One region of the Stenotrophomonas sp. YJH_SMC_69 genome, then DNA from elsewhere that is predicted to be linked to it. Evidence: riboswitches for the same ligand, from Rfam matches in the RefSeq annotation. Region 1 holds a riboswitch; the other holds the start of a gene.
What was found. A riboswitch is a leader RNA that binds a small molecule or an ion and turns the genes downstream of it on or off. The one in region 1 is predicted to bind glycine.
Positions count from the first base shown of each region.

Region 1 (5,294 bases):
TCGCCGCCATCGCCGCGGCCAGGTCCGCCTTGAACTCCTCGAAGGTCTGGCCCTTTTCCTTCGCTTCGGCCTGTGCGGCGTCGCGCAGCGCATCGGAGTACATCAGGCGCACCGGCGTGCCGTTGCGCTCGTGCAGTTCACCGGCCTGCATGATCAGCGCCAGTACCTGCGCGGCGGAGTCACTGTGGCCGGCGATACGGCCGTCCATGCCCAGCACCCATTCGCCATCGCGGCGCACGACACCGGCCAGCAGGGTGCGCTGCGCGTCGCGCAGTTCCGCATGCGGCTCCACCGGCGAGGCCTGGGCAGCGGCCTTGTTGGCGGCCTGCTTTTCCTGGCGACGGCGCTGGTCGCGGCGGGTCTTGGAGCTGGTGGACATGGTGCGGTACCGCTGCGAGGGGGGCGCAAGGATAGCGCACCCCGCCCGCCACACCGCTTCACACCCCCTCAGTCCAACACTTTCCCGTGCCGCCAGTAACCCATGAAGGTGATCGTGCGGCGGTCCAGCCCGCACTCGCGGACCAGATGGCGACGGATCGCCATCACCGCTCCCGCCTCGCCTGCCACCCAGGCATACAGCGGCCCCGCCACGCTGGCATCGGCCTGTTCCCAGAGAATCTGCGCGTCGACGTCGATCTCTTCCAGTTCTTCGCCAGCGACCACGCTCGAGGCGGCCAGGCGCGCCTGCACCGCCTGCAACAGGGGCGCCCCGTACGCCGCCCGCCCGCGCGGCAACCAGACCAGCTCGGCCGTGGCCGGCGCCTTCAGGCGAACCGCATCACCGGCCTGCGCCACTTCCAGCAGGGCCAGCGTACGTGGCGGATCCACCCTGGCCGCCAGTTCCTCAAGAATGCCGGCCACTGCCGGCAGCGCGGTCTCGTCAGCCACCAGCAGCACCTGGCCAACGCCGGCCGGCGGCTTCCATTCCCAGCCCTCGCTGCTGTCGGCGCAGTCGGCATCCGGGGCCAGCAGCACCACGCGGTCGCCCGGCCGTGCATGGATGGCCCATCGCGAGGCCGGCCCGGTCTCGCCATGCAGCACGAAATCAACATCGACCTCGCCCTGCTCTGCACGCAGCTGGCGGAGGGTGTAGGTGCGCATCGGCGGGCGCTGATCGTCCGGCAGGGCCCGATAGCGTGGGTACCAGTCCTCGCCGCTGGGGACCTGCGGCACCTCCTGGCCGGGCAAGGGGAAGAACACCTTGATGCGCTGGTCCGGCCCTCCGGTCGTCATCCGCGCCACATCGGCACCGGTGAACACCATGCGGTCCAGGGAAGGGGAAAGAACGCGGCGCTCCTTCAGCGCCACCTCGAACAGGCGGTAGGTCTGCTGCGCAGCCATGGGGAACCTCATGCAACGACAGTGGATCGGCTGGCTGTCGTGCACCTGCGCACCGGCTGGCTGGAGTGTCCAGCCTAGTCCGGCGGTTTCCCGTCGCAAGCGTTGCGGGCGTCGTAGCCTGCCCTACCCCTGCGCGCTGCTCAGTGACCCGTGCAGGCTGCCTGCGCCGCGCGTTCGCGCCGGTGTTCCCAGTACCAGAACACGAAGCCGGCGCCGAAGAACCCAGCCTGGCCCAACGCCAGGTGCAGCGGGCTGGCGCTGAGCAGCGGCGACACCACGCCGGCCACCACGGTGCTGATCATCAGCTGCACGAAGGCCTGCAGCGACGAGGCCAGGCCGCGCTGGTGCGGGTACATGTCCAGCACCGCCAGCGCCAGGATCGGGAAGATCAGCGCCATGCCCATGCCACCCAGGAAGATCGGCAGCACCGCCCACGGCAGCACGAACTGCGGCGCCAGCGCCACGTAGCCGACGTTCAGCAGCACCGACAGCGCGCACAGGCCGAAACCAATGGATACCTGGCGGGTGGGCGTGGTGTGCCCGGCCATGCGCCCGGACAGGAACGAGCCGGTGGTCATGCCGCCGATGGTGGGGATGAACAGCCAGGCGAAACCGCCCTCGCCCAGGTGCAGGTGTTGCATCACGAACACCGGTGCCGAGGAGATGTACAGGAAGATGCCACCGAAACCGATGCTGCCGGCCAGCGCCAGGCGCAGGAAGCGCGGATTGAAACCGATGCGCACGTAATCACGCATCAGCACCCGCGGCGACAACGGAACGCGCGCTTCGAGCGGATGGGTCTCCGGCAGGTAGCGGGCGGTGGCCGCCAGCAGAACCAGTGCGAACACCACCAGGAACCAGAAGATCAGCGGCCAGCCAGCACCGCTGAGCAGGATCCAGCCACCGATGATCGGCGCGATCGCCGGGGCGATGCCGAACAGCATCGACACCTGGCTCATCAGCCGCTGCGCGTCGTGACCGTGGTACAGGTCGCGGATCACCGCGCGGCCGACGATCATGCCGACGCCTGCGGACAGGCCCTGCAGGGCGCGGAACCCCAGCAGCGTGGTCAGATCCGTGGACAGCGCACAGCCGACCGAGGCGCCGACGAACACCACCAGGCCGCCGAGGATCACCCGCTTGCGGCCCCAGGCATCGGACAGCGGGCCGTGTGCCAGGCTCATCAGGCCGTAGAACAGCAGGTACACGCTGATGGTCTGCTGCACCGCCACCTCGTCCACCGCCAGGCGCTGGGCCAGCTGCGGGAACGCTGGGAAGATGGTGTCGATCGAGAACGGACCGAACATGGCCAGGCCGGCGAGCAGCAGGGCCATGCGGCGGGTGGAAGGAGCAACAGCGGCGGTCATGGAGAAGGCGTCCGGCAGGGCCATGCGCGGCACGCACGGCGGGCGCCAGTCCCCTGCAGCAGGGACGGCGCCAGATGAATTCGGGTATCCGCCCATCATAGGTGGGGATTGCGCCTGATGCCATGCAGCAGTGCACAAAACGCACGGGCGGGCCATCGGCCATTCAGGCGCCGCGGCCGGGCCCGCAGGCGGCTGGCGCGCCCGCAACGGGCTATAATCGGCGGGCAACACGGTGGGAGAAGCGGAACACCGCTGCCGAAGGCGCAACGCCCGTAATCGCTCAGGCCCGATACCACCCGTAACACAACTCTGGAGAGACCGGTTCGATCCGGCGCCGAAGGGGCACGAAGCCGCGGTTTTCCGCGCTTCCAAACTCTCAGGCAAAAGGACAGAGGGGCGCCCCGCAGACCGCCGACCGGCGGCTTGTGCCCGTGCGTGTGCCCTTTCCTGACGGATCCTTCGCCATGTCCCAGAACACCCCTTCCCTGCGTGAGCTCGAGCACCACAATGCGTTCGTCGAGCGCCACATCGGCCCCAACGATGCCGAGATCGCGCAGATGCTCGACGTCGTCGGCCACGCGTCGCTGGATGCGATGACCGATGCCATCGTACCGGCCAAGATCAAGTCGCCGGCGCCGCTGGCACTGCCGGAATCGATGACCGAAGTGCAGGCACTGGCGAAGATCCGTGCGATCGCCGACAAGAACACCGTGCTGCGCAGCTTCATCGGCCAGGGCTACTACGGTACCCACACGCCGAACGTGATCCTGCGCAACATCCTGGAAAACCCGGCCTGGTACACCGCCTACACCCCGTACCAGGCCGAGATCTCGCAGGGCCGCATGGAAGCGCTGATCAACTTCCAGACCCTGTGCGCCGACCTCACCGGCATGGAAATCGCCAACGCCTCGCTGCTGGACGAAGCCACCGCCGCAGCTGAAGCGATGACCCTGGCCAAGCGTTCGGCCAAGTCGAAGTCGGACACCTTCTTCGTGCACGACGCCGTGCACCCGCAGACCCTGGAACTGCTGCGTACCCGCGCCGAGCCCATGGGCATCGTGCTGCGCGTCGGCACCCCGGCCGAGGCACTGGAAGCAGAAGCCTTCGGCCTGCTGCTGCAGTACCCGGACACCTTCGGCCAGATCGGCGACTACAAGGCGCTGGTCGAGGCCGTGCACGCGCGCGGCGGCCTGGTGGCCGTGGCCACCGACCTGCTGGCGCTGACCCTGCTGGCCGCCCCGGGCGAATGGGGTGCGGACATCGTGGTCGGCAACAGCCAGCGTTTCGGCGTGCCGTTCGGCTTCGGCGGGCCGCACGCCGCATTCATGGCCTGCCGCGACGCCTACAAGCGCTCGATGCCGGGCCGCCTGATCGGCGTCTCGGTCGATGCCCAGGGCAACCCGGCCTACCGCCTGACCCTGCAGACCCGCGAGCAGCACATCCGCCGCGAGAAGGCCACCTCCAACATCTGTACCGCACAGGTGCTGCTGGCGGTGATGGCCTCGATGTATGCCGTGTACCACGGCCCGGAAGGCCTGACCCGCATCGCCCGGCGCACCCACCGCCTGGCCTCGATCCTGGCCGCCGCGCTGCGCGAGGCCGGCGTGCAGGTCGGTGGCGACTTCTTCGACACCCTGCATGTCACCGGCGTGCACGCCGATGAGATTCACGCCAAGGCCCGCGCCGCCGGTTACAACCTGCGTGCGATCGACAGCGACTCGGTCGGCATCAGCCTGGACGAGACCGCCACCCGCGCCGACGTGGTCGCACTGGCCGCCGTGTTCGGTGCGCAGGCCGACGTCGACGCGCTGGATGCCAGCACCGCCGATGCGCTGCCGGCCGGCCTGCTGCGCCAGTCCGCATTCCTGACCCATCCGGTGTTCAACACCCACCACAGCGAGCACGAACTGCTGCGCTACCTGCGCTCGCTGGCCGACAAGGACCTGGCGATGGACCGCACGATGATCCCGCTGGGCTCGTGCACCATGAAGCTCAACGCCACCGCCGAGATGATCCCGGTGACCTGGCCGGAGTTCTCGCAGATCCACCCGCTGGTGCCGGCCGACCAGGCGCTGGGCTACAAGGAACTCATCGACACGCTGGAAGCGATGCTGGTGGAATGCACCGGCTATGACGCGGTCAGCCTGCAGCCGAACTCCGGCGCGCAGGGCGAGTACGCCGGCCTGCTGGCGATCCGCGCCTACCACCGCTCGCGCGGCGAAGGCCACCGCGACATCTGCCTGATCCCGGATTCGGCGCACGGCACCAACCCGGCCTCGGCGCAGATGTGCGGCATGAAGGTGGTGGTGACCAAGACCGATGCCAACGGCAACGTCGACGTCGAGGACATCCGCCTCAACGCCGAGAAGTACAGCGACCGCCTGGCCGCGATCATGATGACCTACCCGTCCACGCACGGCGTGTTCGAGGAAGAGGTGGTGGAGATCTGCGAGATCATCCACAAGCACGGCGGCCAGGTGTACACCGACGGTGCCAACATGAATGCCCTGGTCGGCGTGGCCAAGCCGGGCAAGTGGGGGTCGGACGTTTCGCACCTGAATCTGCACAAGACCTTCTGCATCCCGC
Region 1 is NZ_JCAFTS010000013.1:95,780-101,073, reverse strand. Features, by position in the region: gene AC5P8F_RS18700 (hypothetical protein) at 1-379, opposite strand, end outside; gene AC5P8F_RS18695 (siderophore-interacting protein) at 448-1,341, opposite strand; gene AC5P8F_RS18690 (multidrug effflux MFS transporter) at 1,482-2,708, opposite strand; glycine riboswitch at 3,008-3,110, shown strand; gene gcvP (aminomethyl-transferring glycine dehydrogenase) at 3,173-5,294, shown strand, end outside.

Region 2 (5,294 bases), on a different contig from region 1:
GCGCAAAAGCTGTGCTATCAATACACCCCATGAACGCAGCCGCCACCCGCTTTTACTGGTATTACTTTCCGAAGCCACTGGCGGAGGAAGGACTGCGCTCACCCTGAAGAAAGCTTCAGACGCATTCCCGAAAGCCGCCAGCGAACCTGGCGGCTTTTTTCATGCCGCCACGCTGGGGACCCCAACGTTCCGGAGATCTCCTGCAATGCCCCCGCACACCGACGACCTGCGTATCCGCACCATCGAACCGCTGACACCGCCTGCCCAGCTGCTGGCGATGCTGCCCTGTGACGATGAAGCCTCCGACACCGTCAGCGCCTCGCGCGCGGCCCTGCACCAGATCCTGCACGGCCGTGACGACCGCCTGGCAGTGGTGGTGGGCCCGTGCTCGATCCACGACCCGAAGGCCGCCATCGAATACGCCCAGCGCCTGAAGCCGCTGCGCGACGCGCTGGCCGGCGAACTGGAAATCGTCATGCGCGTGTACTTCGAGAAGCCGCGCACCACGGTGGGCTGGAAGGGCCTGATCAACGACCCGGACCTGGACGGCAGCTTCAGGATCGACAAGGGCCTGCGCATCGCCCGCGGCCTGCTGCGCGACATCAACAAGCTCGGCCTGCCGGCCGGTGTCGAATTCCTCGATGTGATCTCGCCGCAGTACATCGCCGACCTGGTGGCGTGGGGCGCGATCGGCGCGCGTACCACCGAAAGCCAGGTGCATCGTGAGCTTGCCTCGGGGCTGTCGTGCCCGGTCGGCTTCAAGAACGGCACCGATGGCAACGTGAAGATCGCCGCTGACGCGGTGGGTGCGGCGTCCAATCCGCATCACTTCCTGTCGGTCACCAAGCAGGGCGGCACCGCCATCGTGTCGACCACCGGCAATCCGGATTGCCATGTGATCCTGCGTGGCGGCAAGCAGCCGAACTACGACGCCGGCAGCGTCGCCGACGCCTGCCAGGTGCTGGCCAAGGCCAAGCTGCCGACGCGCCTGATGATCGACGCCAGCCACGCCAACAGCCTGAAAAACCCCGAGAACCAGCCGAAGGTGATCGAGGACATCGCTGTTCAGCTGGAAGACGGCGAACAGCGCATCGTTGGCGTGATGATCGAGAGCCATCTGGTCGGTGGCCGCCAGGAACTGGTGGAAGGCCAGCCGCTGGTTTACGGGCAGAGCATCACCGATGGCTGCATCGACTGGGACACCACCGTGACGGTGCTGGAGCGTCTGGCTGCGGCCGTGCGCGCCCGTCGCGACGTGAAGGTGTCCGAAGCAGCCTGATCGAAACCGCCTGAGTGCGGCACGTGTGTGGATGGCGGCCAGCGCCTGCGGGGGTGCGGCCGCGATCAGGGCCGGTCAGAGTTGGAGGCCGGCCCATCTGCACCGGCGATGCGCCTGGCGCTGCGCATGAGCGACAGCGCCAGGTACATCGCCGGGGTGGTGATACCGCTTCCTGTAGCGTCGAGCCATGCCCGACCTGCGCGCGAAGCGCGTTGGTTTGCTGCAAAGAGCAGTCGAGCATGGCTCGACTTTACGAAGAGGCTCAATGCACTTCGTCGTGGTACACGAACTTCGGCATTTCCCAGCGGTAGTGGATCGCCAGCAGGCGCAACGCGAAGCCGCCGCCGAGGCAGCACAGGATCGCGGTGGCATCGGCCACGCCCCAGTGCAGCAGCAACAGATAGGCCGCGCCGGTCAGCAGCGCGATGATCGCGTACAGCTCCTTCTGGAAGATGAGTGGCACCTCGTTGCAGAGGATGTCGCGCAGCACCCCGCCGAACGCGCCGGTCAGCATGCCGGCGATCAGCACGATCGGCATTGCATGGCCGGCTTCGCGCGCGATCGAGCAGCCGATCAGGGTGAAGGCGATCAGGCCCAGGCCATCGAGCACCAGGAAGGTGCGGCGGAAGTGGTGCATCCAGCGCGCCACCCAGGTGGCGATCAGCGCCGCGCATACGGTGAAGCCCAGGTACTCGGGATGCTTCACCCAGCCCAGCGGATAGTGGCCGAGCAGGATGTCGCGCAGCGAGCCGCCACCGAGGGCGGTGACGCAGGCGATCATGACCACGCCGAACAGGTCCATGCGGCGGCGGCCGGCGGACAGTGCGCCGGTCATGGCTTCGGCGGAAATGGCGATCAGGTAGATGATGGACAGCAGCATGGGACAGGCTCCGGGCGCGGTGGGGCCGGCCATGCGCGACCGCCGCCACTGCCTGCGCAATGACGGGACGATGACCGGTGCCGCTCCCGCTGTCCTTTTGCCTGAGAGTTCAGCGGCATGGGCCGCGTGCCCCTTCGGCGGATCGTCCCGGGCATGCCCGGTGACCTCTCTCCAGCTCGGCGAGTCGAATGCATGGTTGGTGGGATTCCAGCCCACCGGCCTGAGCGATCATGGGAGCCTGCGCCTTCGGCGGGCGCCAGCGCGGCGCCTCTCTCCTGCATTCGGGTGCCAGTATATCCGCTGCAGTGCAGCACGGCATAATCCAGGCATGGCCTCGTCCGTCCGCCCGTGGTTCCTGTACCTGCTCGAATGCCGCGATGGCAGCTATTACGCCGGCATCAGCACCGATGTGGAGGCGCGTTTCGCCGCCCACCAGGCCGGCAAGGGCGCGCGCTACACCCGGGCCCGGCCGCCGCTGCGCGTGCTGGCCGTGCGCGAATACCCGGACCGGGCCGCCGCCTCGCGGGCCGAGTGGCAACTCAAGCAGCAGCCCCGCGAACGCAAGCTGGCCTGGCTGCAGGCAACGGATCCTGCGCTTCTGTAGAGCCGAGCCCACGCTCGGCTGTTGTTCCGTCTGCCCGATGCGGGAGCCGAGCACGGGCTCGGCTCTACAGTAGATCCACGCCCTGCGTGGATGGGCTACCCGGCCCATGCGATGATCGCCCCGCGCCCAGAGCCGGAGACCCGGATGTCCACGATTGCCCTGCTGTTCGCGCTTTCCGCATCAACGAGCCCTGCCGCCGACGCCGCCACGATCGCGGCCATCGAAGCCACCTGCCACGACTACGTCGATGGCCAGCTGGAGGCCGACCCGCAGCGCGTCGCCCGTTCCCTGCATCCGGACCTGGCCAAGCGCGCTGTGCTCGGCGATACACCCGACGAGCGCCTGGGCCTGCGCCGGATGTCGAAGGAAGAGCTGGTCTCGTTGACGAAACAGGGCGCGCTGAAGACCCCGAAGGATCAATGGGATCGCCGCTGCACGGTGCTGGACGTGACCGGCAACGCGGCCTCGGTGCGGCTGGAAACCCCGTGGTTCGTCGACTACTTCCACATGGGGCGTTTCGACCAGCGCTGGGTCATCGTCAACGCACTGTGGTACCCGAAACCGAAGGCGCACTGAGCGATGCGTGCCGCCGGCAACGCATGGATCTCCGTCGTCGTGCTGGTCGCCGGCATCGCGCTGCTGCCTGGCCTGCTGTATCTGCTCGGGCTGGCATTGGTGGACGGTCGGCCGAAGCCGGCCGACCGCGCGCCCAGTGGCGTGGCTGCGTGCAGCGGTGAGCCACGGGCGGGATACCAGCCGATGAACCCCTGGCGCTTCACCGCCCAGTTCTTCGACAAGGACGGGATGAAGAACAAGGTGCCTGAAGTGGAGCGGGAGGCCTTCTGGATTGCCCGGCGCCACCTGTGGCGGCAACCTCGGCGCGGCATGCTGCGCTGGCATCTCAGCAGCACCGCGTTGGCGATCTGGATCACCCGGCATTGGAGTACCGCGCAGATTGCGGACACCGCGAGGAAGGAGGACTTCTGCCGGAAGTAGATCCACGTCATGCGCGGATGGCGCTCCATGTTTGTTGACGGGGTCAGAGCCCTTTCCCGCGGAAAGGGATCCGACCCCTGTTGCGTGCGGCCTTACCGCCTCGGCCGCCGGTCGTCCTGGTCATCACCGAAGATGATGCGCGCGCTGCGCTGGTAGCTCCAGTACGCGACCGCCCAGTTCAGCAGCACCACGATGCGGTTGCGGAAGCCGATCAGGAAGAACACGTGCGCGGCCAGCCAGAACCACCAGGCCAGCACGCCGGAGAGCTGCAGCCGGCCCAGGTGCACGATCGCGGCCATGCGGCCAATGGTGGCCAGGTTGCCGTAGTCGGCGTACTTGAACGGACCGGGCTCGGGCTTGCCGTGCAGGCGTGCACGGACCACCTCGGCCACGTACTTGCCCATCTGCTTGGCCGCGGGCGCCACGCCGGGAACCGGCTTGCCGTCGGCCTGGCTCAGTGCGGCCAGGTCGCCGGCCACGAACAGCTCCGGGTGATCGGGCAGGGTCAGGTCCGGCTGCACCTGCACGCGGCCGGCGCGGTCCAGCGGCACGTCCAGCGTGCGCGCCAGTGGTGAAGCGGCCACGCCGGCGGCCCAGACCACGGTGCGGGCCGGCACGAACTGCTCACCGAGCTTGAAGCCCTGGCTGTCGATGTCGCTCACCGGGGTACCGGTCAGCACTTCCACGCCCAGCTTTTCCAGCTGGCGGCGCGCCTTCAGCGAAAGCACTTCCGGGAACGAGGACAGCACGCGCGGCCCAGCCTCGACCAGCCGCACCTTGGCGCTGGCCGGATCGATGTGGCGGAATTCGTTGCGCAGCGTGTGGCGCGCGATCTCGGCCAGCGTGCCGGCCAGTTCGACGCCGGTGGGACCACCACCGACGATGGCGAAACTCAGCCACGCCGCCTTCCTGGCCGGGTCCGGTTCGGCCTCGGCGCGTTCGAACGCCAGCAGCAGCTTGCGGCGCAGTGCAATGGCATCGTCCAGCGTTTTCAGGCCAGGGGCATCATCGGCCCACTGGTCGTTGCCGAAGTAGGCGTGGGTAGCGCCGGTGGCCAGCAGCAGGCTGTCGTAGTCCAGCGTGCTGCCATCGGCCATGCCGATCTGCCGTGCCTGCTTGTCGATGGCGACCACTTCGCCGAGGCGGACTTCCACGTTGCGCTGGTGGCCGAGGATGTGGCGCAGCGGTGCGGCGATATCCGGCGCGGACAGGCCGGCGGTGGCCACCTGGTACAGCAGCGGCTGGAACAGGTGATGGTTGCGGCGGTCGACCAGGGTGATGCGTATGCGCTCGCGGGCCAGGGCACGGGTGGCCCAGAGACCGGCAAAACCGCCGCCGACAACGACCAGGTGGGGAACGCGCTCGCGACTCATCGACTCACTCCAGTGGGGGCATTGGGGGAAGCGCCTGGCATCTTCGCACGGCGGCCACCTGTCACGTCAGCGCCTGGGTGGATCGGCGATACTCGGGTTCAGGCAACCGCCCGCGAGGAATCCATGAGCGAACCGGAAAAGCGCATCGCCCTGTTGATCGAC
Region 2 is NZ_JCAFTS010000002.1:212,766-218,059, forward strand. Features, by position in the region: gene AC5P8F_RS04100 (3-deoxy-7-phosphoheptulonate synthase) at 206-1,279, shown strand; gene AC5P8F_RS04105 (trimeric intracellular cation channel family protein) at 1,542-2,159, opposite strand; glycine riboswitch at 2,239-2,344, opposite strand; glycine riboswitch at 2,358-2,447, opposite strand; gene AC5P8F_RS04110 (GIY-YIG nuclease family protein) at 2,488-2,763, shown strand; gene AC5P8F_RS04115 (nuclear transport factor 2 family protein) at 2,908-3,339, shown strand; gene AC5P8F_RS04120 (hypothetical protein) at 3,343-3,759, shown strand; gene AC5P8F_RS04125 (NAD(P)/FAD-dependent oxidoreductase) at 3,852-5,132, opposite strand; gene AC5P8F_RS04130 (NYN domain-containing protein) at 5,256-5,294, shown strand, end outside.
Region 2: it holds a riboswitch for glycine, as region 1 does, so the genes downstream of both, AC5P8F_RS04105 (trimeric intracellular cation channel family protein) here and gcvP (aminomethyl-transferring glycine dehydrogenase) in region 1, are expected to answer to the same signal.